DNA from 4 places in the Cellvibrio sp. QJXJ genome. Region 4 is predicted to be linked to each of the others. Evidence: predicted binding sites of a transcription regulator. Region 4 holds the regulator's gene; each other region holds the start of a gene.
What was found. Region 4 encodes sigma-54, which starts transcription at its own class of promoters, with help from an activator protein. Its sites were predicted from a motif close to TGGCACANNNNTTGCNNT; they were not measured.

Region 1 (7,993 bases), 1.3 Mb from region 4:
ACCCTGCCTTCATAGCTTCCCAGCAAAGTATCCGAGCGATAAATTAATTGGGTACGCATTTTATTCGCGGGCCAGGAAATTAAATTTAAGTAATATTTTCCGTTTACTTTTAACATCTGCGAACCTTCGGAAGGAACCCAGAATTTATCGCCTGCAACACGTGACGCTTTTGGGATCAATACACGATTAACGCCGTCTTTTTTTATTGCCGTAGCATCAGCGGTTAGCTCGACGATAAAAATATCGTCATTGCCATAAATCATAAATACACGGCCATCATCAAAAAATAATGATGAATCATGAAACAAGGCATCGATTTCGACTCGTTGCCAATCGCCAGTTTCAATATTGTCCGTTGAAAAAATATAGGTTTTTTTGGTGGTATTGGAAAAACTACTGACGTAATAACGCCCATTGTGATAACGCAAGCTACTCGCCCAAGTTCCTTCACCATAGGCTTCTTTGCCATTATTCAAACTGGATTTTTCATCGCTTGATAAAATTGGATAGGCATAACGCACCATTTCCCAATTTACCAAATCCTTTGATTTCATAATCGGCAAACCGGGATTCATATGCATGGTGGTGCTACTCATATAATAAGTGTCGCCCACGCGCATCACAGCTGGGTCCGGCACATCTGCCCAGATCACAGGATTATGAGCAAACGGTTTTTTGATCTCCGCCGTTTGGCAGCCCATCAACACACTCAACACCAATAGCAAACCCGTGAGTATGAAAACGGCAGGCAAAACCTTCCGCTTGGGCAGTGAGCTGTGAAACTCCATAGAGTCGTTTTGGAAATGAGTGAGTTCTTGCACCTTGCTGATCCTTTCTTTTGTTTGGTTTTTGTGACGAATCGGTGGCCTATCCTCAGTGATTTCCTGCTACTAAGCAATTCATCACAAGGTCTTTACTCATTCTTTACTTTTCGCTTAAAACTTGTTCAAAATTCACATATAAACCATCATAAGTGCAAATCGCACATTGTTTAATGATAGGGGTTCATCATGTCAGCACTTGCACAAAAAAATCCCAAAAGAAATGACCGCGTGGCTGTGTGAAGTTAGCGCTAAGGACGTAGCTTTTAAACAGCGGGATAAAGTCGACGTATTTCGATTTACGCGTAACGCATTTATGGTAAATGGGGAATTACCCTTACCAGCGGGATAAGTTCTATCCCGCAGTAAAATTTATGATTTTAAATTTTTAGGGAATAACAACACGAAGATTATTTCCCGACTTAACTACATCCAGTTTTTGGTTTTGATTGGCTACCTGCACCGAATAATAAACTGGTGCTCCTAATGCATCGCCGGTGATACTCAATTCATAATTGCCATTGGTAAGTGGGATTGAGTAGGCGCCGGAATTAAATGCCGGATAGGATTTTCCATTGGTGGTAATCGTTATACCACTTAACCCTTCACCCACATCATAAAATTCGTTGTTATTTTTATCATCGTAAATAACACCCGTTAAAAAGTAGCTTGAACCGGAACGCGCAAAATTTTGTGTCAGCATGGACGATAAATAATTGCGGCCATCCTGCATAAAATAACCTTGCAGCTGACCAATACCCAACTCGCGGAAATTGGCGTTAAGGATATTCACGCGATGCCCCGGTGATTTAAATAATCCTTCGTGTTGTGAAATCGCGTAGCTGGTTAAATTGATTGTACTTCCCGTCGTTCCGCCCCAGGCGATATTTTCCCCACTCGTCCAATTGCCGGTAAATGTATAACCTGCTGCTTGCATCCGTTCATGGGGTGTTGAATTATTTTCACCTGTATGAGAAAAAACATCGGCATCCAACATCCATTGCGAATGTACGCGTGAAGATTCAATCAACAACAAATTATGGGCAAGCGGTTGTTTGGGTGAGTTGGTAATTTGAGTGCCGGTGATGCCATCGTTTAAACCGATTCCCAGGCGGGTCGCTTCCAAATCAGGATTAGCGCGGGCGCGATTTATTAACTCAACGACTAACACCTCCTGCGCGGTTGGCTGTTTGGTTAAATCAATGACAGCCGGTGTTGCACTGACTTCACTGCTGGCAATACTTTCCTGATTTCCGCTGAGTGCGATCACCACAAAATAATAGGTTTCGCCGTTGCGCAGGTTGGTAATAATATGCGGCGACGTTGCATCATCTACCTGGGTTCCATCGGCAAAACTGGCAATATTGTTAATCAGAATATTGGCTTCGGATGCATAGTAGATACGATAGCCAGTTGCACCGGCGACGGCGTTCCAGGTTAGCGTGACCGACGCGGTGCCAGGGATGGCAGAAATATTTTGTGGCGCAGCGAGTGAACTATTTGAGGAATTAGCGCCGCTATTCAGTGTGGAAGAAATGCTACTTGCGCTAGTGCTGGATACAGGATTAGCGGAAGATGGGCTCGCGGGCGCCGATGGATTTGAGTTTCCGGATGAACCCCCACCTCCGCCACCACAGGACACTAAACCACCACCGCACACTAAAAGGCAGAGTGCAAAAATGGAAAGGGATCTTCTAAAAAATAATGTAGTGTTCATAGCGCTTTAACCAATCTTGCCAATAACAGTTTTGATACTAGCAAGATTGGTTAGCACCAACCGAGACTCCAACCACAAGTCAAGGTTTGCACCGATGGTACATAACAACCTTTGGTTATAAGATCTTTCTTTCCTCTGCGCTAATCTTCACATCGTTAATACTCGCAAAACGTCGCTGCATTAATCCATTTTCAGCGAACTCCCAATTTTCATTACCATAAGAACGAAACCATTGCCCTTCGGCATCGTGCCATTCATATTCAAAACGCACCGCAATGCGATTTTCAGTGAATGCCCACAATTCTTTTTTCAGGCGATAATCCAGCTCTTTGTTCCACTTCGCTTGCAAGAATTTAACGATAGATTCACGCCCGGAAAAAAATTGATCGCGGTTACGCCACTCACTGTTCGGCGTGTAAGCCATAGCAACACGTTCGGGGTCGCGGCTATTCCAGGCATCTTCCGCCGCTTGTACTTTTTTTAGCGCCGTTTCTGCCGTGAATGGAGGAAACGGCGGCCGGGGTATAACGGCTGTTAAATCCACAGCGGATTGCACATTCATAATGATTACCAGGCTTTGTAGGGCAGGAATTTGCCATTGAGATTGATGATCACCCGATCACCTTTCGGATTTTCTTCTTTGCCAATTTCCATGGAAAAATCAATCGCACTCATAATGCCGTCACCAAATTTTTCGTGAATGATTTCTTTAATCGTTGGGCCATATACGCCGATCATTTCATACAAACGATAAATCAACGGATCTTGCGGAACATTCGGTTCCCAACTTTTACTGGGGCATTGCATCAATGCAATTTTGGCAGCTTCCGGTAAATCGAACACTTTGCACAGCGCTTCCGCTTTATCCGCCGGCGCGCTGTTCATGCCCAAACAGACCGAGGTGGTCCACACCGGCGACATGCCAATGCTCTCTGCAACACCTTCCCACGTCAGGTTCATTTTTTGTTTGGCGATAACAATGGCTTCTACAACGTCTTGCTTTTTCATAGTGGTTTCCTCAGGCATTAACAAAGTTGATTAACAGGTGTCGATTGCTCGACTGATGGTTGGTCTAGCGGATTTACACTGATCGGGAATTCATCGCACGCAGAATTTTTAGTAAAGGTTTTTGAGCGCTTCACTAAAAACTCCACCAGATGATTGCGAATGGTGTAATAACCGGGGTGATGAATTATTTCGGCGCGTTTACGGGGTTTGGGCAAATCCACCACCACCGATTCTGCAATCACCGCGCCCGGTCCATTGCTCATTAATAAGATTCGATCCGATAATAAAATGGCTTCATCGACATCGTGGGTAATCATAAAAACCGTTTGGCGAGTTTCGCTGCAGATATTCACTAGCTCGTCTTGAATCACGCCGCGAGTTAATGCATCCAGGGCGCCAAAGGGTTCGTCGAGTAATAATAATTTTGGTTGGGTAGCAAAGGCGCGAGCGATGGAAACTCGCTGGCGCATACCGCCGGATAATTGCGCGGGTTTGCGCTGTTCAACTCCTTGTAAACCCACCATCGCTAAATAGCGCAGGCTGTGAGTGCGAACTGCTTCTTTACTCCATTGTGGCCAGCGAGCCCCCACCCCAAACATCACATTGTCGAGCGCACTTAACCAGGGCAATAGCGAATAATTTTGAAACACCACCCCGCGCTCCAAACTCGGGCCGCTGACTTCACGGCCATCCATAATCACTACGCCTTCAGTGGGCACATCCAAACCGGCGAGGGTATTCATGATGGTCGATTTGCCGCAGCCCGAATGGCCAATAATGCAAACGAACTCGCCTTTCTCAATCGTAAAATTGGCTTGCTCAAATACGGTGAGTGTTTCTTGCTTTGATACAAAACGTTTCGCCAGTTGTTGAACTTGTAAAAAAGATTGGCTCATTCCACTACTCCTCGTATTGGACCAATTTGGTAGCGGCAGTGAGTGCCATATCCAGCAACATGCCCACCAGACCAATCATCAGGATGGAAAAAATCACACTGGTTAAATCCAGGTTATTCCATTCATTCCACACGTAGTAACCAATCCCGGTTCCACCAACCAACATTTCGGCAGCGACAATAACCAACCAGGCGATACCGATAGAAATGCGCATGCCGGTTAAAATAGTCGGCGCCGCTGCGGGTAAAATAACGGTGAACGCCGTGCGTAACGGTGATAGCTCATGAGTGCGTGCAACATTGATCCAATCTTCACGCACATTCGCTACACCAAATGCGGTGTTCAATAACATCGGCCAAATGGAGCAAATAAAAATCACAAAAATTGCTGAGGTTTCTGAATCCTTAATAATGAACAGCGCAAGTGGCATCCACGCCAGTGGTGAGATGGGGCGCAACACTTGAATATAGGGATTTAATGCGCGGTACATGAGCGGTGACATGCCAATTAAAAATCCCACTGGCAATGCAATAATTGTTGCGAGAAAAAATCCGCTCAGTACGCGATATAGCGAATAGCCGAGTTGAATACCTATGCCTTTATCGTTGGGGCCCGCATCGTAAAAAGGATTGCGCAGTTCTTCCCACGCACGCACTAACACTGCCGAGGGTGGCGGCACGCGCGCTTCTTGTTCCGCACCGCCCATGAGCAATTCATATTCCGATTGCGCTTCACTGGCCGCTGGTGCTTGTGAGGAAAATTCCCACAAGCCCAGCACCAACACCAGAAAACTCAGCGATACCAGCAGCGCACGCAGGTTAAGTGAACTCATGGTTAACCCCTGCGAATTGGAAAACTGTTGATGTATTCATCCGGCTTGGTGTAATCAAATTCTTTGCCCATGATGAAATAGTTTTTGTTGGTGCTGGTGGGAACGGCATAACCCAACTCTTTCATCACCTTTTCACAATCGGTTGCGAGATAAACCTGACGCGCGATGGTCTGGTAGTCCACCGCGCCTTTGATATAACCCCAGCGCTTCATTTGGCTGAGAATCCATACCGCCATGGAGTGCCATGGGAAAGGATCAAAGTCGATGCGGTCGGGCACATTTTTCACCTCGCCCAAACCATCGGCGTAGCGGCCCAGCAGCACCTGTTCAATAACTTGCACGGGTTGGTTGAGATAATTGGCGGGAGCAATCGCGGCGGCAATTTCCTTGCGATTTTCTGCCTTGGAGGAATAGTGCGTCGCTTCCACAATTGACTTAAGCAGCGCGCCATAGGTGTTGGGATGGGTCAGCGCAAATTCCTGGCTGCAAGCAAAAGCACAACAGGGGTGACCATCCCAAATATCTTTGGTGAGGGTGTGGATAAAACCGACTTTTTCCCATACCGCCCGCTGGTTAAAAGGGTCAGGCGAGAGGTAGCCATCGAGGTTACCGGCGCGCAAGTTAGCGACCATTTCCGGCGGCGGTACTACGCGAATCTGCACATCCTGATCCGGATCTAAACCGTGTTCGGCGAGGTAATAACGCAGCAAAAAATTGTGCATGGAAAATTCAAAAGGCACGCCAAATTTAAACCCCTTCCACTGCTTGGGGTCGCGTTTATCCTTATGGTCTACATGCAACACAATCGCCTGGCCATTGATATTTTCCACCGCCGGCATAATGAAATTTTTGGCGGTTGAGCCGATACCCAAACTCATCGCCAGCGGCATGGGCGTCAACATATGCGAGGCATCGTATTCACCGGCGAGGGATTTATCGCGCGCCACGGCCCAACCCGCGGTTTTAATGACCTCCACCTCCAAGCCGTGTTTGGCATAAAAACCCATGGGCTGCGCCATGATAATCGGCGTGGCACAGGTGATAGGCACAAAACCAACATTGAGTTTTTTCTTTTCCAGCGGACCGCCCGCTTCTTGCGCCGCCGCTTTAATCGCCGCCATGGGCAGTACCGAGGAGAGCGCGGCGGCGAGGGTGCCGCCACCTACCGCACGAATAAAACGACGGCGGCCGTGATCATCCTGATTAAACACCGCGCGCACTATGGCGTTTTCAATAACACGGTCCATCACCGCTTCGCTGGAACCTAAATTCCCATCCGCCGATATTGAATCCACCCGGGCGTATTGCTCTGCCTGTTGTTCCAAAGCCTGTGAATAGGCACGGTTATCTGCCCCCAGGCGACAGGTATCGCAATGGCAACCACGCTGGTGAATCAATGAGGTTTCGCTGCTGTATGCATCACCCAAACTTTTATCGCTCATAACGCCCCCTTTGTATGCATGCACGCACCAACACTTGGCGACGCGCTGAATCAATGAAAAATCCGGAACTTGCGTTGACTTGCTACAAGGCTTATTGCGAGCCCCGTGCCAACCTCTTAACTTTTCGTAATTGACTGATTTTTAAGGATATTTTTTATTATTGCGGGAAACGATAACAACGAAAAATCGTGACTCACGAAATTTCGTTCAGCTTGGCACGATTTTTCGTTGTATTAGCTGGTGTGTATTCACTCAACCACCACCTACCGCATCCAGCAAGGGGATCCTCTGTGAGCAACCTGCCCTGCCCAGTCCATCACTCCGCCGCGCAGCATCAATCCACTCCTGCTATGTCGGCGATTACCCAGGTATTCCAACAATTTGAACAGCAAAACCAACTGATCCTGAATGCGGCGGGTGAAGGTATTTATGGTGTGGACGCTGAAGGGCGCGCCACCTTCGTCAACCCGGCGGCGGAGCGGATTCTAGGCTGGAAGGCGGAGGAACTGATTGGTAACAATATTCATTTGGCGATTCATCACAGCCATAACGACGGCTCGGATTACTGCGTACAGGACTGCCCGATTTTTGCGGCATTTCACGATGGCACGGTACGACGTGTGGATGATGAAGTGTTTTGGTGTCGCGACGGCCATCCGGTACCGGTGGAGTACACCAGTACGCCGATTTTTGATCAGGGTAAACGGGTGGGTGCGGTAGTCATTTTTCGCGATGTATCGGAGCGTAAAAGCGCGCAAGCAAAATTGCATTCCACCATGGAAGAGCTGCGTTTGGCGCTGGAACAAGTTGGCCAGCTGAAACACAAACTGGAACTTGAAAATGCCTATCTGCAACAGGAAATCAGCGAGGGGTTTAGCTCCCATCTTATTGTAGGTAAAAGCCCCGCCGTACAGCAGATCAATTACCAGATTCAACTGGTCGCACCCACTGTAGCCACGGTATTGATTACCGGAGAGTCAGGCACGGGCAAGGAATTGATCGCACGCGCTATTCACCGTGCCAGTGAGCGCAATCAGCGCCCGTTGATTCGGGTTAATTGTGCAGCTATTCCACCGGAATTGTTTGAGAGCGAATTTTTTGGCCATGTACGCGGTGCATTTTCCGGCGCCGTGAGCGCACGCATGGGCCGCTTTGAAGTTGCCGATGGCGGCACACTCTTTCTTGATGAGGTCGGCGAATTACCATTGGCGTTACAGGGAAAATTATTGCGCGTATTACAGGATGGAGAATTTGAGCGGGTAGGTGAATCCATCACC
Region 2 (7,993 bases), 2.4 Mb from region 4:
GATGGAGTGACGCAACTCATCGCTTTCGCTGTCTTGTGGGTTGTACAAGTGAATCAAATTGCGCCCGCGCCCCTTGGCGACATAGAGTGCAATATCGGCGCGCATTAAATGTTCTTCCGGGTTATTGGTGCTGCCGTCAATCAGGCTCATACCAATACTGCTGCCGAGATTAATTTGTTGTTCCTGCAACGGGAAACCAAATGCGGCCACAATGGCCTGCACGCTCAGTGCAAATTCCCGCGCTTCACTGCTGCTGGTATCGCGCATTAAAATTGCAAATTCATCGCCACCCAAGCGGCATAAAATATCGGTGCTGCGCACTTGTTGGCTGAGCAGGCGCGACATATCGCGCAGTATTTCATCGCCTTTTTGATGACCAAAGGTATCGTTAATAACTTTGAAATGATCCAGGTCCATGTACACCAGCGCGTGTTGGGTATTGGTGCGCACGGAATCGGCGGTGAGTTGTGCGAGGGTCGTTTCAAAAAAGTGGCGATTGTATAAACCAGTGAGCGAGTCGTGCATTGCCAGATATTTTAATTGCGCTTGCGATTCGCGTCGCTCGGTCACATTGTCCAGACAGACTGTGAGCGTGGTTTGGTCTGCAACTTTTGTCGAGCGGCTGATTTTCAATTGCGCCCACAGTCGCTGGTGGCGACTGGTGCTAAAACAAAGTTCAATTTCCGGGAAGGTTTTTTTCTGTTGCAAGGCTTTGCGAATTTTGCTTTTGAACAGTGCAAATTGGCTGATGTCTTCCGGGGCGATAAAGTGATCCAGTTTTTTCCCAATACAATCGCCCACCGCAAAACCCAGCAGGGTTTCCCACGCGTGATTTAAATAGTGAATGCGAAAATCCAAATCCAGTTCCATCACCACCGATTGCAAATCATTGAGTAATTGGTGATGGCTTTCATAGAGCTGACGAAACGCCAGCTCGCGCGCTTCCAGTGATTTTACCCGCGCCGCAAATTGTGCGTTGCTGACGAGAAAATCCTCGCGGTGAATTGCGATGTCGCACACGCGGCGCAAATGATCGGCGCGAAAAGGTTTGGGTAAAAAATCTACCGCGCCGAGCAGCATTAATTCTTCTGCCTGATCGATAGTGGTGTGCGCAGTCATAATCACTACTGGCTGATTGGGATCAGTAGCTTGAATATCGATCAAAATATCGCGCCCGGACAATTTGGGCAGCATCACATCCAACAGCACCAGATCGTGGTGGCGCTCGCGCCAGGCGTTGAGGCCGGTATCCCCTTGATCGGCTATTTCAATTTCAAAATTGGTGGCCAGCACCCGTTTAATCAGGTCGGCGGTATCGGGCTCATCTTCAATGACCAACAGGCGTGGTTTGCGTGTGTTCTGCGGCATAGCGTCGCTGAGCTGTGCAATCGCAGGCGCTAAACGGTGCAGGTGATCCAGAGGAATAAGTTCATTGATGCCGTATTCGCGCGCGGTGACTTCGGCAATACGTTCGCACCAGGTGTTGGCGGTGATGATAATGGGCAGGTCGGCGCGGCAGTGTAAAATGCCGCTGCGCACTAAACGCGATAAGCGCCAGCCATCCAAATCCGGTGTTTCGACATCGACGATTAATAGATCAATGTGTTGGTGACGCAACAGACGCAAGGCTTTTTGTGCGGAGTCTACCGCATGGATTGTCTGATAATTTGCATCTTCCAGACAGGTAAGAATCGCATCCAGTGCGCTATTGTCGCTATTAACTACCAGAATACTGATGAAGGCGTGGGTATCTTGTCTTAACTTATTATCATTAAACACGCTAAGGTCTCCGCGTTACCGTGCGCGCAGCCTAGCATAAACCGTCCCTGGTTTTTACTTTTTAACGCGCTGTTGGCAGCGCGTTAAATGCCGGGTTTAGCTGAAGATTTGGTTGACGTGTTAATTGAGGCTCAGGCAACGCTTTTGGTGGGGACGGCAGCTTCTTTATCGGCGAGCTTCTCCGCACGCTTTGCACTGATCGGTTCCACTTTGCGTTGCTTCTCGTAAAGGAAGCGCAATACCGCCGAGCGATAACCGTTGTATTCCACGTTGTCCGCCAATTCCAAGCGATTGCGCGGGCGCGGTAAATGCACATCCAGAATTTCGCCCACAGTGGCGGCAGGGCCGTTGGTCATCATCACAATCCGATCAGAGAGCAGCACCGCTTCGTCCACATCGTGGGTAATCATAATTACGGTATTGCCTAGCTCGTTTTGAATTTCCATTAACGAGTCCTGCAGGTGGGCGCGGGTAAGTGCATCCAGCGCACCAAAGGGTTCATCCATCAATAATACTTGTGGCTCCATCGCCAACGCGCGCGCAATCCCCACACGCTGTTTCATACCACCGGAAAGTTCGTCGGGGCGTTTGTGCAGTGCGTGGCTCATGTGCACTAATTCGAGGTTGTGTTCAATCCATGCGCGCATTTCTGCTTTGGTTTTTTTACCTTTAAATACACGCTTAACGCCCAGCTCCACATTTTCATAGGCTGTTAACCAGGGCAGTAGTGAATGGTTTTGGAATACAACCGCGCGCTCCGGGCCTGGCTCGTTCACTTCGCGACCATTTAATACCACGCCGCCAGTAGTGGCCTGGTAAAGCCCGGCAACAATATTTAATACCGTCGATTTACCGCAGCCTGAGTGACCAATCAACGAGACAAATTCGCCTTTTTTGATTTTTAAATCCACATTTTGCAGTGCACAAAATGGACCCTTGGGCGTTGGAAATTCTATGCCGACTTTGGTTAATTCCAAGTGAACCTGGCTCATGGTGACTTCCTCAGTAATCTTTTGCTAACAATAAAAGTGTTTATCAATGTGAATAAAGCAATTCGTATGCCGTACTAATCAACACAAGGCGAATTAGCGGACTACGGCACTTTTGTCCCAATTCACATAGGTTTGAATCATCAAAATGGTGCGGTCGAGCAAGAAACCGATAATCCCGATCACCAAAATGGCGAGGCAGATACGGCTGAGTGAATCAGATGAACCGTTTTGGAATTCATCCCACACAAATTTGCCCAGCCCCGGATTTTGCGACAGCATTTCGGCAGCGATTAATACCATCCAGGCGATTCCGAGAGAGATGCGCAGGCCGGTGAACATCATCGGAATGGCGGAAGGCAATACAATTTTTGCTACGTGAGTAAACCAACCCAAACGCAGTACGCGGCTGACGTTCACCAAATCTTTACTGACACCGGCAACGCCAACAGCGGTATTAATCATGGTGGGCCAGAGTGAACAGAGGCTCACCGTTAACAGCGAAATAATGTAGGACTTGGAAAACATTGGTGAATCGGAAACGTACACCGCGCTGACCACAATGGTGACCAGTGGCAGCCAGGCGAGGGGTGATACGGGTTTGAATAATTGGATCAATGGATTGATTGCGCTGTATAGCGGTTGGCTCAAGCCAATCAGGATTCCCACCGGGATGGCGATGAGTGAGGCCACCAGAAACCCGGAGAGTACGGTAAATAAACTGGTGTAGATTTTGTCAAAAAAAGTTGGGCGGCCATTAAATTCGCGCACATCAAGAGTGGCGTTAGGGTCTTTGGCCAAAAGTTCGGCATTGCGCTTTTCCTGACGCTCGTAAAATACAGCTGCGCGTTCCTGTTCTGCCTGATATTCATCCACCAGGTTGCCCCATTGCTCGTAGACTTGTTTGGGTTGGGGGAAATCACCCAGCGAGGTTTTTATATTGGGCGCTACACCGTGCCACAACATCATAAAAAAAAGTACTCCGACCAAGGGCATTAAAATGCCAATCAATACCTCGCGCCATTTAATCGCTTTAAATTGTTCAAGTTTCAGGGTGGCTAATTTATTGCTCATGATCGTTTCCTCGGGCAGCCCGCTGAATCAGTATCAGCGGGTGCACTACAGCGGTTGCCAAAAAATTAAATCGTTGGTGTTGCAGTGAATTATTGAATCCTGTCGGTATTAAATGCGGCGGGTCAGTGACCCGCACAGGCAATTAAATTTTTTCATCACCTTTCAAACCAATAGGAAACTTGGTCAGGTAGTCGTTGGGTTTTGTTGCATCAAATTGCACGCCGTCAATCCATACAGTTTCATCGGGGGTGCGAATACCGGTAAAGGTTTTGAAATCAGGGAAATCGCTAGCCGCCATTTTTCCTTCTTCAATCAAGTCAGCTGCGGCTTGTTGATAAATTTCCGGAGCAACAGATTTTTTTGCCATTTCCATATACCAGCTGTCGGGTTTGGCTTCAGGAATTTGACCCCAGCGACGCATTTGAGTCAGGTACCACACTGCATCTGATACATGTGGATAAGAGGCGTTGTAGCGGAAAAATACGTTGAAGTCCGGTGTTGGGCGCACGTCTTTGCGCTCGTACTCAAACACCCCGGTCATGGAGTTGGCGATAACTTTATAATCGGCACCTACATAGTGAGCAGCGGAAATCATTTTTGCACCAGCAGAGCGATTGGCGTTGTTGTTTTCATCGAGCCATTTGGCGGCGCGAATCATTGCCTTCACTACGCGAATACTGGTGTTAGGATTTTTTTCCAGGAATTCTTTTTTCATACCAAATACTTTATCGCCAATTTTGTTGTGCACGGCCATTACCGGCACACCAATACCGCGAAATACGGCTTGTTGATTCCAGGGTTCACCCACGGAATAACCTTGAATTGTGCCCGCTTCCATCGTGGCCGGCATTTGCGGCGGCGGGGTTACTGACAACAAAATATCGGCATCAATTTGTCCGGTGGTGTCGCCTTTGTGCGGTGCATATAAACCGGGGTTAATTCCGCCGGCGGCAAGCCAGTAGCGCAAGCCCATGTTGTGAGTGGACACTGGAAATACCACGCCCATTTGGATGGATTTACCTGCGTCTTTCATTTCATCCACAACAGGTTTTAGGGTGCTGGCGCTAATAGGATGAACTGGTTTTCCATCGGCACCCACGGGTACATTTTTTTTCATTTTTTTCCAAATTTCATTGGAAACTGTAATGGCGTAGGTGTTCTGCGTCATGGTGAATGGAAACACCAAATCCGCTTGCGTGCCGTAACCGATATTGGCGGCAACAGGTTGTGCCAGCAGCATATGAGAGCCATCCAGCTCACCGGAAATTACCCGGTCGAGTACTACTTTCCAATTCGCTTGCGCTTCCAACTCAACGGTTAAACCTTCATCGTCAAAATAACCATTTTCATAGGCAACCGCGAGGTCAGCCATGTCGGTGAGTTTAATAAATCCAAATTTCAAATCGGTTTTTTCCGCTGGGCCAGTTGCTGCTTGTGCCGCGCTGATAAGCGAAATAGTTGCTGCAAGAACAGCAGCCGTTTTTTTCAACGGTTTTAGAAAACGTGAGACTGCATGCATTTTTTTGCTCCTGACTATTGGTCTAAAAAACTAAAAAAATTATTGGGAAAATCTGGTTGTTGCTGTGCAAGTACTGCTAATCAAAAAAACGTTTGGTAATTAGCTCTATTCAAACACTGTGCCAATTCCAGTAATGCATTTTTATGGCGCATTAAATTGGATTTTGATTCGTGTTTTTTTCGCTTTTGCACGCGCGCGGAACACAAAAAAATGCACTGCTTTTTTTTGGTGCCGTGAATGCACGATTTGATGGTTGTTGGCTGGTGCTTGGTTGTTGGTGTGCCGCACTTTATTGGCGCAAAATCGCACTAGTGCGGCGCAGCAGGGGAAATAGCAAACCCGAATCGGGTGAGCGGGGAGGGCGAAGTCATTTTAAAAAGTGTTTTAAGTCAATGGGCTAGCGATGGTTAGGTGTCAGCGCTCGCGCTGGGCAGCGTCTATACTGGAGTACAGATAGAACCCATGATAAGGATAAATAACGATGAAGTTGTGGCGGTTTTTGCTGGTTTATCTCTGCGTTGGCCTCTGGGGCTGTTCCTCGGTGGTGCAAAAAGTTCCGTTTTTGGCCGAGCAGGGCCCAATTGCCAAGGCGCTCTCGGGAGAGTTGATTCTCGGGCGCCCTTATACGGCTGCAGATTTACCTGACCACGAGCTATTTGAATTGACGCCGGAGATGGAAAACTTTGCTACCAGCACCGTCGCGGGTATTAGTGCGGCCGATAAAAAAGCCGAGGCATTGCATCGTGCACTAATGACATCGGTGCAATTGGGCGGGCGCGGCATTACTTATTCGGCTTACACCACCAATACCGGCATCGATGCTTTTGAAAAGCGCCAGGCCAACTGTTTAAGTTATACGTTGCTTTATGTGGCCATGGCGCGCCATCTAGGGCTGAAAGCAGAGGTTAATGAAGTGATATTGCCGCCCACCTGGGATATGCGCGAGGGGGATACCTATCTATTTATGCGGCATGTGAATGCCAAGGTGTTTATGCCCAGTACGCCGCGCACCTGGATCAGGGCAGTGAACACGGCGGATGTGAGCGACATTGTGGTGGATTTGGAGATGCGTCGCTTTCGTGCGCACTACAAACAAAAAGTGATTGGCAAGGATCTGGTGGCAGCGCAGTTTTATTCCAACCGCGGCATGGAGTTGGCGGCAGAGGGCGATATCCGCGCGGGATTTCTGTATTTGCGCAAAGCCTTATTGATGAGCGAGGAGCCGAGTTATATCTGGAGTAACTTTGGCAGTTTTTATCGCCGCCAGGGTTTTATGGCGGAAGCTGAGGCGATTTATTTGCACGGGTTAAAGGTAAACCCGCGCGATTACACCATCATGCACAACCTTGCCGGCTTGTATAAGGACACGGGCAATCTGGCACAGCACCAGTATTATCAAGAGCGGGTGCGTAAACATCGCAATGCCAACCCCTATTATATTTATCGCCGTGCGCTGGAGGCGAGCGAGCAACAAGACTATGCCAAGGCATTACAGTTAATTAAAAACGCCATAAAAAAAGAGAAAGACGAAATTCGTTTTTATCGTTTGGCGGTCACTATTTATGATGCCTTGGGCGATAGTGAAAATGCGGAGCACATGCGCGATAAGGTGTATCAGCTCAATACTATTCGTTTCTGACAATCACTAGCTGGATGCTGCCCACTTTGAAACCCCATTTGCGCAGGGTGGATTCGTTGAGCAGTACCTTGTTGTCCACTTGCCACATCCAATCCTCTACCCGCAGTTGTAGTGGCGAACCCTTGTAGGCAATTTCCAGTACATAATCCAGTTGCATCGCATTGCCGCTCACCTTGGCTTTGCCGGTGCCAATCACATCGCCTGCGGTGGCGTTGTAACCGTCGCCATTGGGCGTGAGTGTCCAGTTGCGAAACTGCACTTCGCCGTCATCAAATACAAACCGCTCCTCCAGTGTACCCACGCCGTTTTTCCAGTAGGCATTGATTGTTGCATTGAAATAGCGCGTGACCTTGCCGCTGCGATCCTTGAGTACACCGTGAGCGCTCAGCGAGCCATTAAAAAAAACGCGCGGATCAAGCTGCGGAGTGTTTTGGGTGTAGTCGTCGACACTGGAGGTAGAACATGAGGAGAGCATAAGTATCAGGCCTGATAAAAACAGCAATTTCCAAGGGGCGCGCATGGAGTTGAGCCTTTCGTGAATGAGTTGTGTCCGCCGTACAAGCGGTCTTGCCATTACATACGCCGCCGTGTGCAGGGGGGATCACCGGTGCGAGTAACAGGGTAAAAGACTGTAATTGTCCATTTGCCTATATGGACTCGGGGCAACTCAGGTACTAGTCTGCCGCTGCTCTGCTATTCCCTGCAGGGCTATAACAACAAACGGCGACAACGAGGAATCACAATGAAATTATCCCTTTTGGCATGGGCAGGTCTGGCGACTGCGCTGGTGACGAGCAGTGTGCAAGCGGCCGAATGGCGCTCACTGTTTAACGGTAAGGATCTCACCGGCTGGCAGCCTTATGTGAGTTTTCAGCCTGAAACCAATGCCTATAACCTGGTTTCCAAACACACCCCGCGCGGTATTAACAACGACCCCAAAAAAGTGTTTAGCGTGGTGGATGGCCTGTTGCGGGTATCGGGTGAAGAGTGGGG
Region 3 (7,993 bases), 1.5 Mb from region 4:
CGCACGAATCGTCAGCGGCGACAGCTCGTGGTGTTCATTAAGCAGGGTGCCATCCATATCAAACACAAAGGTACTGGGGGTTTGTGACTTTTCAAACATTAAAAATTCCAAGGTAAAAAGAGTGATGTGTAGCCGGTATGAAGTCTAACGGAATACGGGGGATTTTGATGTTTGAATTGAAGCCATGAAAAGACCAACCCCGCTGCCGCTTTACTAGGCTGAATATGTGTTGGCGGTGCTGTGCATAGGCAATTGGACGTAATTTAATCGCCTGTGCTACCTTACTTTCGTCTGAACGCAGTGAGTATTACCTATGTCCACCACCATGAATATTTATTTGGATGCCGAGTTGAACGAGTGGCAAGTGCAGGAAATAAAAGCAGCTATTCAAGAAGCCGATAATGGGGAATTCGCCAACGACGCTACGGTAGTGGATGTGTTCAAAAAGTGGGGCGTAAGCATGTCTCAAGGCACCCCGGTCGCATCCATGGCACCCGCGAACTCATTGTTCCCGATACTCGCTACATAATCCCCTACCGGGTGAAACCGGAATTGCAACAAGTCCAAATACTGCGCGTATTCCACAGCTCACGAAAATCACCCAAGCGTTGGTAATAAACATATTTTTGTAGCCCGTATGGAGCCTAGCGAAATATGGGAGCATCTAATGTTGATCTTGTTTTTTAATTCCTTCCTCCAAAAAACCAACCCCGCATTCCGTTAGGCTCCATGCGGGCTACAAATACCAAAATGTTATATTTTGTAGGGCGCACTCGCACAGCAGTGCGCCGTAACGTTGTTAATGTTTTCTTTCAAAACCCGCTTGCAACAGCGGGATATTTTGGTTGATTTAATAAAAAAATAACCAGGTAGTAGCTGGTTATTTTTAAGGTCACTTAACGGCCAAAAGAGGAAGTTGAGATAAATTTAACACCCCAAGTGGAAAGGATAATTTCGAAATCGGCTTAACGATTCTTTTACCATAATCGCTTGCTAGCAATTCCTCTCTAGTCGGCTCAAAAACCAACCCATTTCAGATGCATAAGACGGGATTTGAAAACATCAGTGCAAATTTTTTATATATGGCTCTGAATCATTTGAATTGCACGCAAAATATATTGTGTTTTTTCATCTATTGTTTCTGGCTTCCGATCACATGCAAATCTAAGCGTCAATTCAGCAAATGCCTGATGTTTTATTTGTCAAAATTCTATTGATCACAATAGCCTGCGATTGACTTAGAGCAGTGATGCTCCGAATAAATAACATTTAGCAAACTAGTAATTTTTATTTTTTAGCTTTTTTCACAAAAGGAAAGCGTCCACTCTATAGCTTATGTTATTATGGCGAAGCGCGGGATAAAGCGCAGCATAAATATTCTTTTAAGGAAATCAAAATGTTTAGAAAAACCTCTCTCTTCGCCTCCCTCTTTTCTACGGTTATTTTTTTATCACCATCATCAGAAGCACGCACGCCATGGTGCCCTATGGCATATAGCCCTCAATTCTTAGAGTGTATGGCAGCTTATGAAAGGCGTAATGGATCTGTTGAGGAAGTTGTCGTTATCGGAGTACGGCCGCCTACTAGCACAGCTGGCTCTGATTATTTGCTCACAAGTAAAAGATCAGTGCCTCGTGATATGCAAGGACGTGCTGTAGATCGTGAACAGTTTTGTCGAACTGAGGAGGGACATATTCTTTCAACCAAAGCTAATTGTGAGTTGAGCGCAGCTGAGCGAGATGAAACAAGACAAAGGGATCACTGCTCCAATATTTCGCTCTCATGGAATGGAATCGGCTGGACCAATCCATGCCGTGATAATTCCGCGCTTACCTATAGAACAGATATGGCCCGCTGTCAAAAATATTACCAGGACAATATGAATGGCTATAACGCAATTTGTAGAAGATAATTTTTAAAGGAGCTATCTTATGCCTAGTGGAGTCATTATGCAGCCTAAAAACTCATTTAAATTGCTAGTTGTTGCGTTAACTATTGCCATGGTTAGCTACGTAGCATTCACAGGTTTGAAACAATCCAAATTGTCTTCTCAAGCCATTCCATCTGCAAACCACAACTCAGATTTGCCACCTAACCCACCGCTGGAAAAAATTAGTCCATTGAGTGTACCTAAGATTGCAACGCAATTTGAGACTTTTTTCGGTGATCCCGCTGACGCAGCGGAGATTACGAAATGGTATGCGGAGCGCGGCAAGTTTATTTCAGCTGAAGGTGAGTCCGAATACATAAGTTACAATCAAGAAACTTTGGAAAAGCTCGCTGAAAGTGGAGATATTCGCGCCATGCAAATGCTGGCAAAAATATATATGGATCGCGAACATTTTGAGCGGTATGGTTTTGATGCGGCAAAAAAACAATATTGGAATGCTGCTGTCCATGGCTCAACTGAAGCTTTGATTGCTCTTGCAACTTTAGAGAAAACCACAGTATATGACTTGGCTACGGATGAAGCAGACAAGAAATCTAAAGCTTTAGAAGTATTGGCACTTTATAAGGCTGTAGAATTACGTGGCGACTTATGGAGTCCAGAAAATCAGGTTCCCACGTTCAAAGAAATGAATCGTATAACTTTATCGGAAGCTGAGTTAGCAGCAGTAGATCAACGAGCAAGACAGATTTATAGCCATTTGCAACAGCAACGCAGCGAGATGGGGCTGGGCGACTTTGATGATTCTATGCCTGAATCAGTTAAGAAGTTTTTTGAGAAAATTAAAAACCATAATAAATAACTAGTAGGTAAATAAAAAAGGCTCCTACTAAGTGAGTTTGGAAGGAGCCCTTTTATTCATATGTGCCGTCCTAGATAAAAGTTGATATTTTCAACCTCCGTTGAGGAAGGTGTTATTAATCCCATTATCAAACGCACCTAGCGTGATTATTCTCTCGCCTTTAAGTTAACTCTTGTTGATCATCGAAAAAGGTGGATGACCTATAAGCAAGCTCAACTCGTTATGGCGTACAAGGCAAATCAACAGTCTTGTGCTGGCTGCGCAAGCATGTTAACTGGATTGCTCATCAGGATAACCAACCACCGCTAGAGGTTGTCACAAACCTCTCCCCCTTAACACTCGAGCAGCGCATTAAAGAATTGGAGCGGTGACTCGCCAAAACCAACAGAAAGCCGAGTTTTCGAAGCTGTAGTGGATGTACTCAGGCGCGACTATGAAGTCAGTGCTGTAAAAAAGCCGCACGGCACTTCATTCAATGGATATTTACTTCGTGTGCGAAGTACCGCTATGGGCACATTTCTGCCCTTCAATTCGTTGCGGTTCGTAAACTCACCACAACCTACGGACAAAAACTCGAAGCTAATCTTTTAAATCTCAAACAGCCAAGTCGATCATCCTCTCGCGATGCAGCTTTATGATGTGTGCATCCGGATAAAATCGGTAAGGCATATCTAGTTTTTTACCTTCGTAACGTAAAAAGTAATCTTGAACCATTTCATCTTTCTGCTTTTCTTTGATCTTGGATGAGAGCACCAATCGAAACTCCTCATCAAACGAAATTAAATGCCGATCAAACGCCTTGTCATAAAGTGCATTCAACGCAATGCCATTAGTAGGATCTGCTCTGCGCGATTCATCTTCCGCCCACGGAATAATATGGCTCGCTACCAACAACTCAGGAATTGCTAAGCCAGAAATTGCACAGCGGTTGTTGTAGCTTTCTAAAACGGTTTGACGAAAAAAGCGCTGCACACGGCGCACTTTAACTTCGCGGATTGTTTCAGTTGGGCCTGTGGGAAATACGAGGGGCTTTTCAGTTGCAGGCGTGATTAGTTCGGTGGGAAGTACGCGCGTTTCATAAAGCGCTTCGGCTTTGTCGGCCACTTCAGTGGCGTTGGTCATAAACGCATCCCACAAAGCGCGGTCGGCTTTGCTGGCACCGGCTAAACCTTTTTGTGCGAGAGCGGGATCGAGGCTGGCGAAGTTGCAGGCTTTCATCGCCACAGCCGATGGCGTGCGGCCAATTATCTGGGCGAGTTTAATAATCTCGGGATTGGTCTGATGCAATTTGCCAAACGGCGTGCGGCAGTAGAGGTGCAGCGTTAATAGCAGTTCGTCTTCCTGCCAATTATTCGCCATGGTGTGGCCTGCATGCTGCTTGGGTGTTCTTGTCCATTCGATTATCCATCACCAGTTCGTGTCGTCGGATTCTCCACTATAGACGATGGTTTTGGGAATACACGGCATTACACATGCCTAGGGATCATTTTCCTGACGTCACGAAAATGGTCGGTTTGGTTTGAGAAAACTCGGATTTGTTCAGTTTGACTGAACAAATCCGCTAAAAGTTAAACCAGCCCATCAAGAACGAATCGAACCTATCGATTACGCGTACATATCCTAATCCCCAAAAACAAAAACGGCCCCCGAAGGAGCCGTTTTTGGTCAATCTGTGTTTGGTTTATTTGCGCGCGTTACGACGGGCAAAACCTAAACCGATCAAACCTAAACCGAACAGCGCAAGAGTGCCTGGTGCTGGAACTTCGGTTTTGCTCAGGGAGACGTTGTCGAGCATGATGCCGATGTTGTCGCCGCCAGCGTGGTTAAACACGATAGAGTTAGCAGTGTTGCTGCTCACGGTGAAGCTGCGGGTCACGGTTTGCCATGGCGCGGTGGGGCTCAGGGTGAATGATTCACTCAGGAATCCACCCAGGGCCAGGGTGAAGCTGTCCGCAGATCCGCCACGTTGGTTGCCGGAAATGTCGAAGCTCAGGTTGTAAGTACCTGCGGCAAGTGATAACAGCGAGCTGGTCAGTATGCCGGCATTACCACTTGAACCGTCCAGATCCACACATTTGCCGCTACCGCCCGCACAGGTGATGCCCCAGCCGTTGGTATTGGCGACGACATCAACGCTACCGCCGGATACACTCCAGTTGCTGAACGCGTTGTAGTTGAGGGTGGAAGTGCCTGCTGCACCCGCTTCTGCGTCAAAGTTGTCCTGAAAAATGATGCCTGCGTTGGCGCCAACACTGAAAAGTGCGGCTGCGCCAAGGCTGATGAGTTGTTTGATTTTCATAACATATTCCTGATGTAAGTTATTGTGACAGGGTATGTATAGCAATTTTGACGCCATAGTCGCAAGTAATTGATTCCTATCAGTTCATTGAATTTGGCAAAATCACAAATGCATAATTACCCGACACTTTTTGCTGCCAATCCGGTTTTACCCCGGCAAGCCTTCAAAAATCAGCGAGCGATGGATGGCAAAACCCGCTTGCGCGCCATCGCCAATGGCAAAGGTCACGCTGCCCATCGCCCGGCCTAAATCGCCGCAGGCAAATACACCGGGGATTGAGGTTTGTTTGAAATCGTCGGTTTTCACATAAAACCCTACCGGGCTTTCAGCCAGTTCGCAGCCTAACTCCTGCGCGATGGGGCTGGCGGGTTTGGTGAGTGAAGCGACAAACAACCCCGCCAATTCCACCAACCGGCCGTTGGCGAGTTTCACCACGGCGGCCTGCTCGCCGGTAATTTCGGTCACGGCTTCGGTTTCCAGGCGCACATGGCGTGCGGCCAGTTGTTTTAGCTGGAGTTCATCCGGCGTAAAACAGTTGTTGGTGAACAGCGTGGTTGGGCCCCAATCGGGAATTAATAACGCCTGGTGCAGCGAGGCTTCGCTCACCGCGAGTACGCCGAGTGGGCCCTGGTTGAGTTCGTAGCCGTGGCAGTAGGGGCAGTGAAAAACGGTTTTGCCCCAGCGGTCTTGCAGCCCGGTGATGGCGGGTAAGTGATCGCTTACACCGGTGGCGAGCAGCAGGCGTTTGGCGCTCAGGGTTTGCTGGTCGCGGGTGGTGACTTGGAATAAATCGCCGACTTTTTCCGCGTGCTCAACGGTTCCTTCTATCCAGCTGAGGTTGGGGTAAAGCAGCAGTTGGGCTTTGGCTTCGCTGGCGATCAGTGCGGGGGATTTGCCGTCCTGCCCCAACACGCCGTGGGAATGAGCGGCAAAACGGTTGCGGCGGATTCCGGCATCAATCACCGCCACTTGGCGTCGCCCGCGCGCCAATTGCAGTGCGCCCGCCATACCGGCATAGCTGCCGCCAATCACAATCACATCAAATGTTTGCATGGTTTACTCCTCGGGAAAAATGGCGTGTTCATGGCTACCGGAGAAGCCACGGGCTTGCATGCGTTGGTGGAAATCCTCGCTCAGCTGCGCGAGGGTGACGCTGCGGAAATGGTTGAGCAGCAGTGTTTCAGCTTCTACAAAGGCGTGGTTGAGGGCGCTATTCACTGCCGCTTCTACCAAACAGCCCGGTGCTTCGGTGCGATTACCCATGGCGAGCAAAGTGGGTTCGTCGAGCGCGAGGTAAATGTCGTGCAGGGTGATGGTGTCCAGCGCGCGGCAAATCTGCCAGCCACCGCCGTGACCTTTGGCGGAACAAACCAGCTGGTGTTCGCGCAAACCGGCGAGCACACGGCGGATAACCACGGGGTTAGTTTTCATCATATTGGCCAGTGCTTCCGAGGTCATGGGCACATTGGTCTCGGCCATATGCAGCAGTACATGGAGCACGCCGGAGAGGCGGGAGTCGCGTTTCATATTTTTCTCCATCAGGCTTGGGTTTCACGTAATTCAAGTTGTTACGTGAAAGGTAGCGCAGATGGAATCATCATGCAACTATTAATGTTGCGTGATGTGGAGTTGGCAGAACCAACCCTGGATTCTTATCAGCCCGCCAAACGCGCGGCGTATTCCTGCTCCAGTTGGGTGTGCACTCTCCAGAAACCGGGCGGGGTTTTGCCGTTGAGCACATCGCGCAAAATATTGAGATGGGTATGCCAGCCACCGGCGACACTCAGGCGCTCGTCCGGGTTGGTGAGGCGGCGATGGGTGACGGTCAGTTTGACCTGATCCTGCTCTGGCGCCAGCTCAAAACTCACCTCCGATTCCACCTCCGAACCGGCATTCCAGATATAACTCAGCAGGCGCAGCGGTTCGCAGGCGGTGACTTTGCCGAGCATGGGCACATCGCCCGCGCAGCTGCTGTATTTGGGTGGCGGAATATCGTGTTCGGGTGAGAGTTCGGAATTGCGGAAAGTATGTTCCACCTTGCCGCCGATTTGTTGCTCCACGTTACCCGCCGCCAGCCAAGTGGCGCGTTTGTCGGAATCGGTCAGGTATTGCCAGACCCGTTCAATCGGGCCGGGCAGCAGGCGTTCAATGCGCAGGGTATCCGGGGCGGTCAATACACCATAGTCGTTCATCTCAATCTCCTTTGGCCGAAGCCTGTTGGTGGACAATGAAGGGTCTGACTCGGCGAGTATCGACCCGGTTTATTCGGTTGGCTTTTTCGCTTGATCGTCCGCCACTAGCGCGGCAGTCAATGCATCCAGCCGTTGGTTCCAGAACTGTTCGTAGTGGCGCAGCCATTCGATACCGCCGTGCAGGGGGCGGGTATCCAACGCACAGGTGTGGTTGCGCCCCTGCACACTGCGCACTACCAGCCCCGCGCCTTCCAATACTTTGATGTGTTTGGAAACCGCCGCGAGTGTCATCTCAAAGGGTGCTGCCAGTTCGCTAATACCGCAGGGCGATTGCGCCAGCCGCGCCACCATCGCCCGGCGCGTTGGGTCGGCAAGGGCATGAAAGACAGCATCGAGTTGATCGTTCTTATTGTTTACCATGTGGTTAAGTATTCTCCTGAATAAATCTATTGTCAACCATTTGGTTAAATATAATTCTTTTGTGAGTCAGCAGTCGAGCGTTATAAAACGTAAAGCGTGGTAAAGGGCTGGTTGCAGTGACGCTTATCACTATCGTCCCTGCCTTGCGCCATCTATGCTTGGCCGTGGTAAATCTGACAATAACAATGCAAAGAGGTGTTTATGCTGAAGCTTGGTAAATTAATGGCGATGGTATTTTTGGGCTGCTGTGCACTGGTTGCGCAGGCGGATGAGGCGGTAAAAATCCACAAGGCGATTCAGTTTGCCGCGCCCGACAACTTCCCGCTCACGCT
Region 4 (7,993 bases):
TTTTGTCGCCAACAGAGGTGAATGACGCGATTGATGCGGCCAATGCGCCCTGATGTAATTCCAATTGCCATAATGAAAAAGCCCGGATCATGTCCGGGCTTTTTCATTATGGGCAGTCTCAGTCTTGTGCAGCGAGTTGATCGCGAATGAAACCGAACAGTTTGCGTGCATTGGCTGGCGGTTTGTTCTCCTCTCGCTCCTTTTGCGCAGCGCGGACCAGTTGGCGTAAATGTTGTACATCAAGACCTGGGCAGGATGTTACCAGTGTCTGGAATATCTGTTTGTCACCTTCAATCAGCAAGTCTCGGTAGCGTTCGATCTGGTGTTGGCGATGCACGTATTGATCGCTGCGGTTTTGCATTTTATCAACCGCTGCTTTGATCTCCTCGTGATTGCCCTCGCGCATCAAACGGCCAATGTATTGAATCTGGCGACGACGTGCTTCTTTGGGGGGGAGTTTGCGCGCAATGTAAATTGCATCCAGCATGGTGTCGCTCAGGGGAATGTTGGCGAGCTGCTTTTCGTTCATATCAATGAGACTTTCACCCAGCGCTTGCAGTGCATGCATATCGCGTTTGACCTGCGATTTGCTGAGGATGTAGTCATCGGGATTGATGTCGTCGTAGTTATAAACCATAAAAATATCTGTATTGATCGGGTGAGTAGCGGCTGGTGTGCAGATTTATCTGCCAATTGATTGCCGATAAAAAGGGAAACGATGTAAAAGGTCGCGCAGCTTAGTGCACTCAAGCGGTAGTAACAACCGCTTTAGATTAACAATAGAGTATTTATTCGCCTTCTTCAAAGCGATCAGCGATGAGTGCACGGATGGCAGTCATTGCCGCCTCGGCATCATCACCTTCTGTGCTCACTTCCAGGCGGCTGCCACAGCTGGCGGCAAGAAGCATTAATGACATAACACTTTTGGCATCGGCCCACATGCCGTCGCTCACCCGCGCTTGCACCTTAGCCTGAAACTGGTTGGCTAAGGTGGCAAGTTTCGCGGCAGCGCGCGCATGCAGTCCGCGTTTATTAATGATGTCGAGAGTTTCAATTGCCATGATTTAATGTTTTTTGTGTTTATTGATATCGCGATGTCGAACCTGAACATCACTAAAACTCTGGTCAAAATAGCGTTGTAGCTTTTCTGCCAGGTAAACAGACCTGTGCTGGCCACCCGTACATCCCACCGCAATGGTGATGTAACTACGATTGTTCGCCTGATAGCGCGGCAGCCAGCGTGCCAAATAGTGCTCGATATCGTCGTACATCTCTTTGACGGTAATCTGTTCTTCCAAAAATTCGATTACATCCTGATCTTTGCCGGTAAGCGGGCGCAGGTTAGGTTTCCAGTGGGGGTTGGGAAGGCAACGTGCGTCAAATACCAGATCGGCGTTTACCGGAATACCATGTTTGAAGCCAAAGGATTCAAACAAAATTGCCATCGTCGATTCGCTGCGGCCTACAACACGTTCTTTTACCAAGTCGCGCAATTCGTGCAAATTTAAATGACTGGTATCTATGACCTGATCGGCACAATCGCGAATAGGCTCAAGCAGCTGCTGCTCTGCGGCGATGGATTCCTCAAGGCTGGTGTGTTTATCCGACAGCGGATGCTTGCGCCTGGTTTCGCTAAAACGTTGGATAAGTACGGCGGGTTGAGAATCCAGAAACAGGGTTTGAAATGGCAGGTGCGCTTCTTTCAGCGTACTTATCATCTGCGGGAATATATTCAGATCCTGCCAGGCGTTGCGCACATCAATGCCGATTGCAAAACGCTGTTGGTCATCTTTATGAATTTGTATTTGTGCAACCAGCGCGGGTAGCAGGCTGACTGGTAGATTGTCGATGCAGTTAAAGCCCACATCTTCAAGGACATGCAGGGCGGTACTTTTTCCTGAGCCTGAAAGCCCGCTTACAATCACGAGGTGCATGGTATTGACCTGCTAAGGCGCTATAGCGACCTGATAAAGTGCGGCATCGCTATCGGCAGCACGCAAACGCTGGCGATAGTCAGCATTATTCAGCGCCCCAGCCAGAGCGGCCAGTGTTTGTAGGTGCTCATCATGAGCATCTTCGGGCACTAACATGGCGAAGAGAATGTCCACAGGCTGGGAATCTATGGCATCAAAGTCAATCGGGTCAGCCAATGTCAGGAGTGCACCGATCGTGCCGCTGCAGTTTTCAACCCTGCAATGCGGAATGGCAATGCCGTGTCCTATACCGGTTGAGCCAAGTCGCTCGCGACCAATCAAACGGCGAAATAACTCATCGGCATCAATGCCAGGAACATCCTGTGCGATGGCGTTGGCCAGTAGTTCCAGAGCACGTTTTTTGCTGCCGCCTTCAACGGCACACAAGGTTCGGCCGGGGCTAATAAGATTTTGAATTTGCATGGTAGGAGGTGATTACCAGGAATCTCTCAATTGTTGAGGCAGTGAGCGGAGATGATCTCGCTGCCTCCAGGGTGGGTTAGCGATGACTGCGCATCTTTTCTTTGTGCTTAATTAATTGGCGATCCAGCTTATCGGCCAATGAATCAATTGCTGCGTACAGATCTTCGTGAGTGGCATCCGCAAACAAATCTTTGCCGCTGACATGGATGGTTGCTTCTGCTTTTTGAATCAACTTGTCGACGGAGAGGATGACGTGAGTACTGGTAATGCGATCGTGGTGGTGGCTCAGGCGCTCAATTTTGCTGCTGACATAGTCTTTCAGCGAATCGGTAACTTCCAAATGATGACCACTGATGTTTATTTGCATAGATACTTCCTCTCGATAGAAACAAAATGGTTGTGATCAGCACAACCTAACAGCTCGTCCGTGATTTTCTTCCGAATTTCGTATTTATAACCGGTTAATGATAATTAAATGGTTTTGCGCTCATTAGAGGGTGGAATATTCAGCGACTCGCGATATTTTGCAATGGTACGACGCGCTACCTGAATTCCCTGTTCCGCGAGCAGGTCGGTGATTTTGCTGTCGCTCAACGGTTTTTTGGGGTTTTCCGCACTCACCAACTTTTTAATAATTGCGCGAATCGCTGTTGAAGAGCACTCGCCGCCGCTATCGGTACTAACATGGCTGGAGAAAAAGTATTTCAGTTCGAAGATACCCTGCGGTGTGTGCATATATTTCTGGGTGGTTACCCGCGAAATAGTGGATTCATGCATCTCAACAATTTCAGCAATATCGTGCAGCACCAGCGGCTTCATAGCCTCGGGGCCGTAATCGAGAAACCCGCGTTGTTTTTCCACAATACAACTGGCTACTTTAAGCAGAGTCTCATTGCGGCTCTGTAAACTTTTCAGGAACCAGCGGGCTTCTTGCAAATTATCCTTGAGAAATGTGTTGTCGCTGCTCGAGTCCGCGCGCTTTACCATGGAGGCATAATTGGAATTGATACGCAGGCGCGGTGCAATTTCCGGGTTTAATTCAACAATCCAGCGGCCATCGCGCTTTTCAACGAACACATCCGGTACTACATATTCCGTGTCACCACTGGCAATAATATCGCCTGGGCGAGGGTTTAGGCTTTGGATCAGGGTGATGGCCTGGCTCAACTCGGCCTCTTTCAGTTTGGTGCGGCGCATTAACTGACGGTAGTCGCGACTACCCAATATAGGCAAGTAAAGTTTGGCGATTAATTTTGCCGAATCCAAAAAGGGTGTTTTGGGGTCAAACTGTTGTAACTGCACCAATAAACATTCAGATAAGTTTTGGCTGCACACACCGCAGGGATCAAACTGCTGCAGCCGGTGTTGAACTGCAACAACTTCATCCAGTTCCAGCTCTTCAAAATCGCCACGCATTCCTTCGAATATTTCTTCGATGGTAATAGACAGCATGCCGCTGGGTTCAACCGCGTCGATAATTGCCATCGCTAACACCCGGTCGCGATCTGACATGGGCGTTAAATTGAGTTGCCACATCAAATGATCATAGAGTGAGTCGGTAACGGCGCGACGACTTTCAAAATCATTGTCTTCATTGTCGTAGTTGCTGGAGCTGCCGGTTGATGAGGTTTGGTAAACATCGTCCCAGCTGGTATCTACCGGTAAATCGCTGGGAATCGAGTCGCTCCAGTCACCGCTGTCGGCGCTGAAACTATCGCCTTCACCATAGACATCGCTATCACCAAAGGATTCCCCATCGCTAAAGCTTTCGCCCTCGCCAAAACTTTCAGATTCGCCGTAGCCTGGTTCGTTGAAGTTATCAGCGGTTGATGACGAGAAATTGTCGCTGGCACTGAAGTCGGCGCTATTGTCGGTGCCGGATTCTGCAGCAATTTCCTGCTGGCGGGTGTAATCAATCTTATCGTCCGCGCTGCCTTCGTAATCGCTGCTGGTAGTTGCTGAGTCAAAACCTTCCTCAACTTCCAGCATGGGATTGGATTCGAGCGCTTCCTGGATTTCCTGTTGAAGATCCAGCGTGGAGAGCTGCAAAAGACGTATCGCCTGTTGCAGTTGGGGAGTCATTGTCAGCTGTTGGCCGAGTTTAAGCTGGAGAGATTGTTTCATTGTTGTAGCAACAAACCCTTATTTAACGCGGGATGGAAAACATCTGTTAGGTGGAGTTTAGTCAGGGTTTGCGCTTCAAGCAACATACTTAAGCAAGCTTTATGCCTAGTAGCCAAATAATATTACTTGTCAAGTTGTTTGTCGGGTAGTTAAAGAGTTTGTTGAACTTACAGGCGAAAGTGTTCGCCCAGATAGACTTCGCGGACTTTGCTGTTACTCAACACTGTATCGGCATCACCTTCGGCAATAATGTGCCCTTCGCTTACGATATAGGCAGTCTCGCAGATGTCCAAGGTCTCGCGTACATTGTGGTCGGTAATAAGAACGCCAATCCCGCGATCTTTGAGGTGACGGACTATTTCTTTGATGTCGTTAACCGAAATCGGGTCAACACCCGCAAAGGGTTCATCGAGCAGGATAAATTTAGGGTCTGTCGCCAGTGCGCGGGCGATTTCTACCCGGCGCCGCTCACCACCTGAGAGTGCCATGCCAAGGCTGTCGCGAATATGGGTGATGTGAAATTCGTTTAGCAGTGCTTCCAGTTTTTCTGCGCGTGCTTCCCGATTCAGGTCTTTGCGAGTCTCAAGGATCGCCATAATGTTATCGGCGACGGTAAGTTTGCGGAAAATGGATGCTTCTTGTGGCAAATAACCAATACCGGCACGTGCGCGTCCATGAATTGGCAGTTGGGTGATATCGCGATCATCAATTAATACGCTGCCATTATCTGCCGGTACTAAACCGGCGATCATATAAAAGCAGGTGGTTTTTCCGGCGCCATTAGGGCCCAGGAGCCCAACAATATGGCCGCTCTCTACTGTGATAGAGACATCGATAACCACTTTACGTTTTTTGTAGCTCTTGGCGAGGTGTCGCGCGTGCAAACTAGGCATAGGAATCAGTTGCTATTGGCTGTGGATGAGGGGGCCTGCAGGTCTTCTGGTTTCGCGGATTTAGGGGGAATGACTATCTCTATTCGTTGTCCTTCGCCAGTGTTGTTGCCTTCTGCCTTCATCACTTCTTTGACCAGATCGTAATCGATATGTGGGCCACTCATGACGGCACCATTTTGCTCAACGGAAGCATCTTCAATGAGTAGTAAATGCTCATTGTTGGGGGTGTAGGTAATTTGTTTGGCGGATGCGGTGACTACCCCTTGTTCTGCTTCCGGCTGTTGCTGGAATTTCGCAGGGCTGCCAGTGGCGATCATTTTTTCCACGCCACCTTCATTGTTGGTGTGGATGATGATTGAGTCGGCATTGATAATGAGTGAGCCTTGGCGGATCTCAACCGAGCCTGTGTAAGTTGCCACCCCGTTTTTTTGATCAACGGTCAGGTTGTCAGCGGAGCCGCGGATAGTTTCATTTTTGTCGCTTGGTAACGCCCAAGCTGTCACCGAACAGCATAAGCCCGCGAGCAGGGGAAGTATTTTAAGCAGTGATTTAGCGCGGTTCATAAGCGGCCTTAACTTGGGACTTTAACTGAAGCTGACTATTGGCGAAGTCTGCTTCCATGCCTTGGGCCGACATCTGGCCTTTTGCGCTGCGCATCTTAACAGCTTTGTCGGTGCGCGCGAATTGTGTCTTTGGGAATAGGTCCAGTAGGCTGGTGGTGATACGTACAACACCATTGGAGTTGGTTTGTTGTTGAATCACGACATCGTCCTGCAGCCGGATGAATTCACCATTGAGTTGGCTTTTACCTTCGCGCGCATTAACTAGCCAGGGCGCAGTAGCGTCTTTATCGTAAAAAGCCATGGCGGGTTGTTCAAAGAGTGTGTAATCGTGCTCCGAAGGGCCGTCTGCGCTGATTTGATAATGGGTTACTTGTGGTGTCGTTAGTTGATAGCGAAGTGTTCCCTCTGGACTGTATTCGCGTGTCTCCACGGATTTCATGTAGTACTGGGGAAAACCGCTGGACTCATATTGGCCAGGTTGAATGTCGTCTTTGTGCCTGAGTGAAAAGGCAAAAAACACCACCACCAAGGCAAAGGCGACTAGCCAGGGGCCCGGAATATGCTGGTGTAATCGCTGGATGCGCTGTAATAGGGCCATAATTTAGTGAGTGCTTCCAGTGAGGTAGGTATTTAAGGCGGTATCAAAGGTATTTTGTGCTTGCATTATAAGATCACAAGCTGCGCGCACCGCACCTTCACCACCGCGTTCGCTGCTTTGCCAGTGCGCGCGTTGGGCAACACTGAAATGGGCGTTGGCCACAGTGAAGGCAAGGCCGACCCGTGTCATAACGGTAAGATCCGGCCAGTCATCACCCATAAAGGCAATTTCATGCAAGGCAAAGCTGTGATGCTGGAGTATTTCCTGTAGTGCATTCCACTTGTCTTCGCGGCCTTGTACTAAAATCTCGATTCCCAAATCGTTGGCGCGTTTGGCAACCAGGTTGCTGGTTCGTCCAGTAATAATCCCTACTTTAACGCCGGTTTTCTGCAGGGCTTTGATCCCTTGTCCGTCCAATGTGTTGAATGATTTAAATTCTTCGCCGCTATTGCTGAAGTAGAGGCGGCCGTCGGTAAGTACGCCATCCACATCTAACAATAAAAGTTTGATCTGTATGGCGCGCTCGCGTAATTCTGAGTTCATGCTCTGTTCCTGGTGGTGCTGCAATTGCACGTTAGATGATGCCCGCGCGCAACAAGTCATTGATTTTTACGACACCGACAAGCTGTTTTTGTTCGTTGCTGACCAGTAGTACGTTTATTTTTGCTTCTTCCATTACCGCTAATGCTTCGGCGGCGAGCATGTTCTCGCGGAGAATTTTGGGGGTGGTGTTCATTAACTCGTATGTTTTAGCGCTGCGCACATCTACACCGCGATCAATACTGCGGCGTAAATCGCCATCGGTAAATATACCAAGCAGTTCATTATCGCTATTCATGACGGTTGTCATGCCAAAGCCTTTTTCTGACATCACCATTAATGCATCAAGTAGCGGTGTTTCAGGGGAGACGCGCGGTATATCACCGCCGGTATGCATGACATCTGAGAGGCGCAGCAGTAGTTTGCGTCCCAGTGCACCACCGGGGTGAGAGAAGGCAAAATCTTCCGCGGTAAAACCGCGTGCTTCCAGCAGTGCAATGGCGAGAGCATCGCCCATTACCAGTGTGGCGGTGGTGCTGGAGGTGGGGGCTAAATCGAGTGGGCAGGCCTCGTGAACTACGCTGATGTCGAGGTTCACTTCAGCGACTTCGCCCAATGTGGATTGGGCATTGGCGGTCATGCTGATAATTTTGATTCCCGCGCGTTTTAATAGTGGCAACAGGGTAACAATTTCGCTGGATGTGCCGGAATAGGAAATGGCCAGCACTATGTCACTTTTGGTGATCATGCCCAGATCACCGTGACTTGCCTCGCCGGGATGAACAAAAAAGGCAGGGGTGCCTGTGCTTGCCAGTGTGGCTGCGATTTTTTTGCCAATATGACCGGATTTACCCATGCCGGTCACTATAACTCTGCCGC

Region 1: NNX04_RS14365 (CmpA/NrtA family ABC transporter substrate-binding protein) is a predicted target of sigma-54. The motif match lies at 6,810-6,827, and genes of this name have one in related genera.
Region 2: NNX04_RS18940 (CmpA/NrtA family ABC transporter substrate-binding protein) is a predicted target of sigma-54. The motif match lies at 5,468-5,485, and genes of this name have one in related genera.
Region 3: NNX04_RS15095 (PEP-CTERM sorting domain-containing protein) is a predicted target of sigma-54. The motif match lies at 5,088-5,105, and genes of this name have one in related genera.

The regions. Positions count from the first base shown of each region.
Region 1 covers NZ_CP101662.1:3,307,795-3,315,787, forward strand. The annotation lists gene NNX04_RS14335 (glycoside hydrolase family 43 protein) at 1-821, opposite strand, end outside; gene NNX04_RS14340 (fibronectin type III domain-containing protein) at 1,210-2,538, opposite strand; gene NNX04_RS14345 (nuclear transport factor 2 family protein) at 2,654-3,100, opposite strand; gene cynS (cyanase) at 3,106-3,546, opposite strand; gene NNX04_RS14355 (ABC transporter ATP-binding protein) at 3,564-4,442, opposite strand; gene ntrB (nitrate ABC transporter permease) at 4,447-5,274, opposite strand; gene NNX04_RS14365 (CmpA/NrtA family ABC transporter substrate-binding protein) at 5,277-6,716, opposite strand; gene NNX04_RS14370 (sigma-54 interaction domain-containing protein) at 7,007-7,993, shown strand, end outside.
Region 2 covers NZ_CP101662.1:4,374,476-4,382,468, forward strand. The annotation lists gene NNX04_RS18925 (two-component system response regulator) at 1-1,779, opposite strand, end outside; gene NNX04_RS18930 (ABC transporter ATP-binding protein) at 1,911-2,771, opposite strand; gene NNX04_RS18935 (ABC transporter permease) at 2,865-3,842, opposite strand; gene NNX04_RS18940 (CmpA/NrtA family ABC transporter substrate-binding protein) at 3,985-5,361, opposite strand; gene NNX04_RS18945 (transglutaminase domain-containing protein) at 5,843-7,000, shown strand; gene NNX04_RS18950 (DUF3833 domain-containing protein) at 6,987-7,475, opposite strand; gene NNX04_RS18955 (3-keto-disaccharide hydrolase) at 7,743-7,993, shown strand, end outside.
Region 3 covers NZ_CP101662.1:3,481,901-3,489,893, forward strand. The annotation lists gene NNX04_RS15065 (Cof-type HAD-IIB family hydrolase) at 1-99, opposite strand, end outside; gene NNX04_RS15070 (hypothetical protein) at 314-529, shown strand; gene NNX04_RS15075 (hypothetical protein) at 1,397-1,912, shown strand; gene NNX04_RS15080 (hypothetical protein) at 1,932-2,750, shown strand; partial or broken gene NNX04_RS15085 (IS3 family transposase) at 2,865-3,020, shown strand; partial or broken gene NNX04_RS22920 (IS3 family transposase) at 3,077-3,215, shown strand; gene NNX04_RS15090 (HNH endonuclease) at 3,345-4,109, opposite strand; gene NNX04_RS15095 (PEP-CTERM sorting domain-containing protein) at 4,432-5,049, opposite strand; gene NNX04_RS15100 (NAD(P)/FAD-dependent oxidoreductase) at 5,197-6,102, opposite strand; gene NNX04_RS15105 (RrF2 family transcriptional regulator) at 6,106-6,576, opposite strand; gene NNX04_RS15110 (SRPBCC family protein) at 6,705-7,241, opposite strand; gene NNX04_RS15115 (ArsR/SmtB family transcription factor) at 7,311-7,661, opposite strand; gene NNX04_RS15120 (alpha/beta hydrolase) at 7,863-7,993, shown strand, end outside.
Region 4 covers NZ_CP101662.1:2,021,349-2,029,341, reverse strand. The annotation lists gene motB (flagellar motor protein MotB) at 1-53, shown strand, start outside; gene yjgA (ribosome biogenesis factor YjgA) at 119-637, opposite strand; gene NNX04_RS08825 (HPr family phosphocarrier protein) at 789-1,061, opposite strand; gene rapZ (RNase adapter RapZ) at 1,065-1,934, opposite strand; gene ptsN (PTS IIA-like nitrogen regulatory protein PtsN) at 1,947-2,396, opposite strand; gene hpf (ribosome hibernation-promoting factor, HPF/YfiA family) at 2,473-2,763, opposite strand; gene NNX04_RS08805 (RNA polymerase factor sigma-54) at 2,868-4,520, opposite strand; gene lptB (LPS export ABC transporter ATP-binding protein) at 4,688-5,413, opposite strand; gene lptA (lipopolysaccharide transport periplasmic protein LptA) at 5,419-5,976, opposite strand; gene lptC (LPS export ABC transporter periplasmic protein LptC) at 5,963-6,574, opposite strand; gene NNX04_RS08785 (KdsC family phosphatase) at 6,578-7,117, opposite strand; gene NNX04_RS08780 (KpsF/GutQ family sugar-phosphate isomerase) at 7,149-7,993, opposite strand, start outside.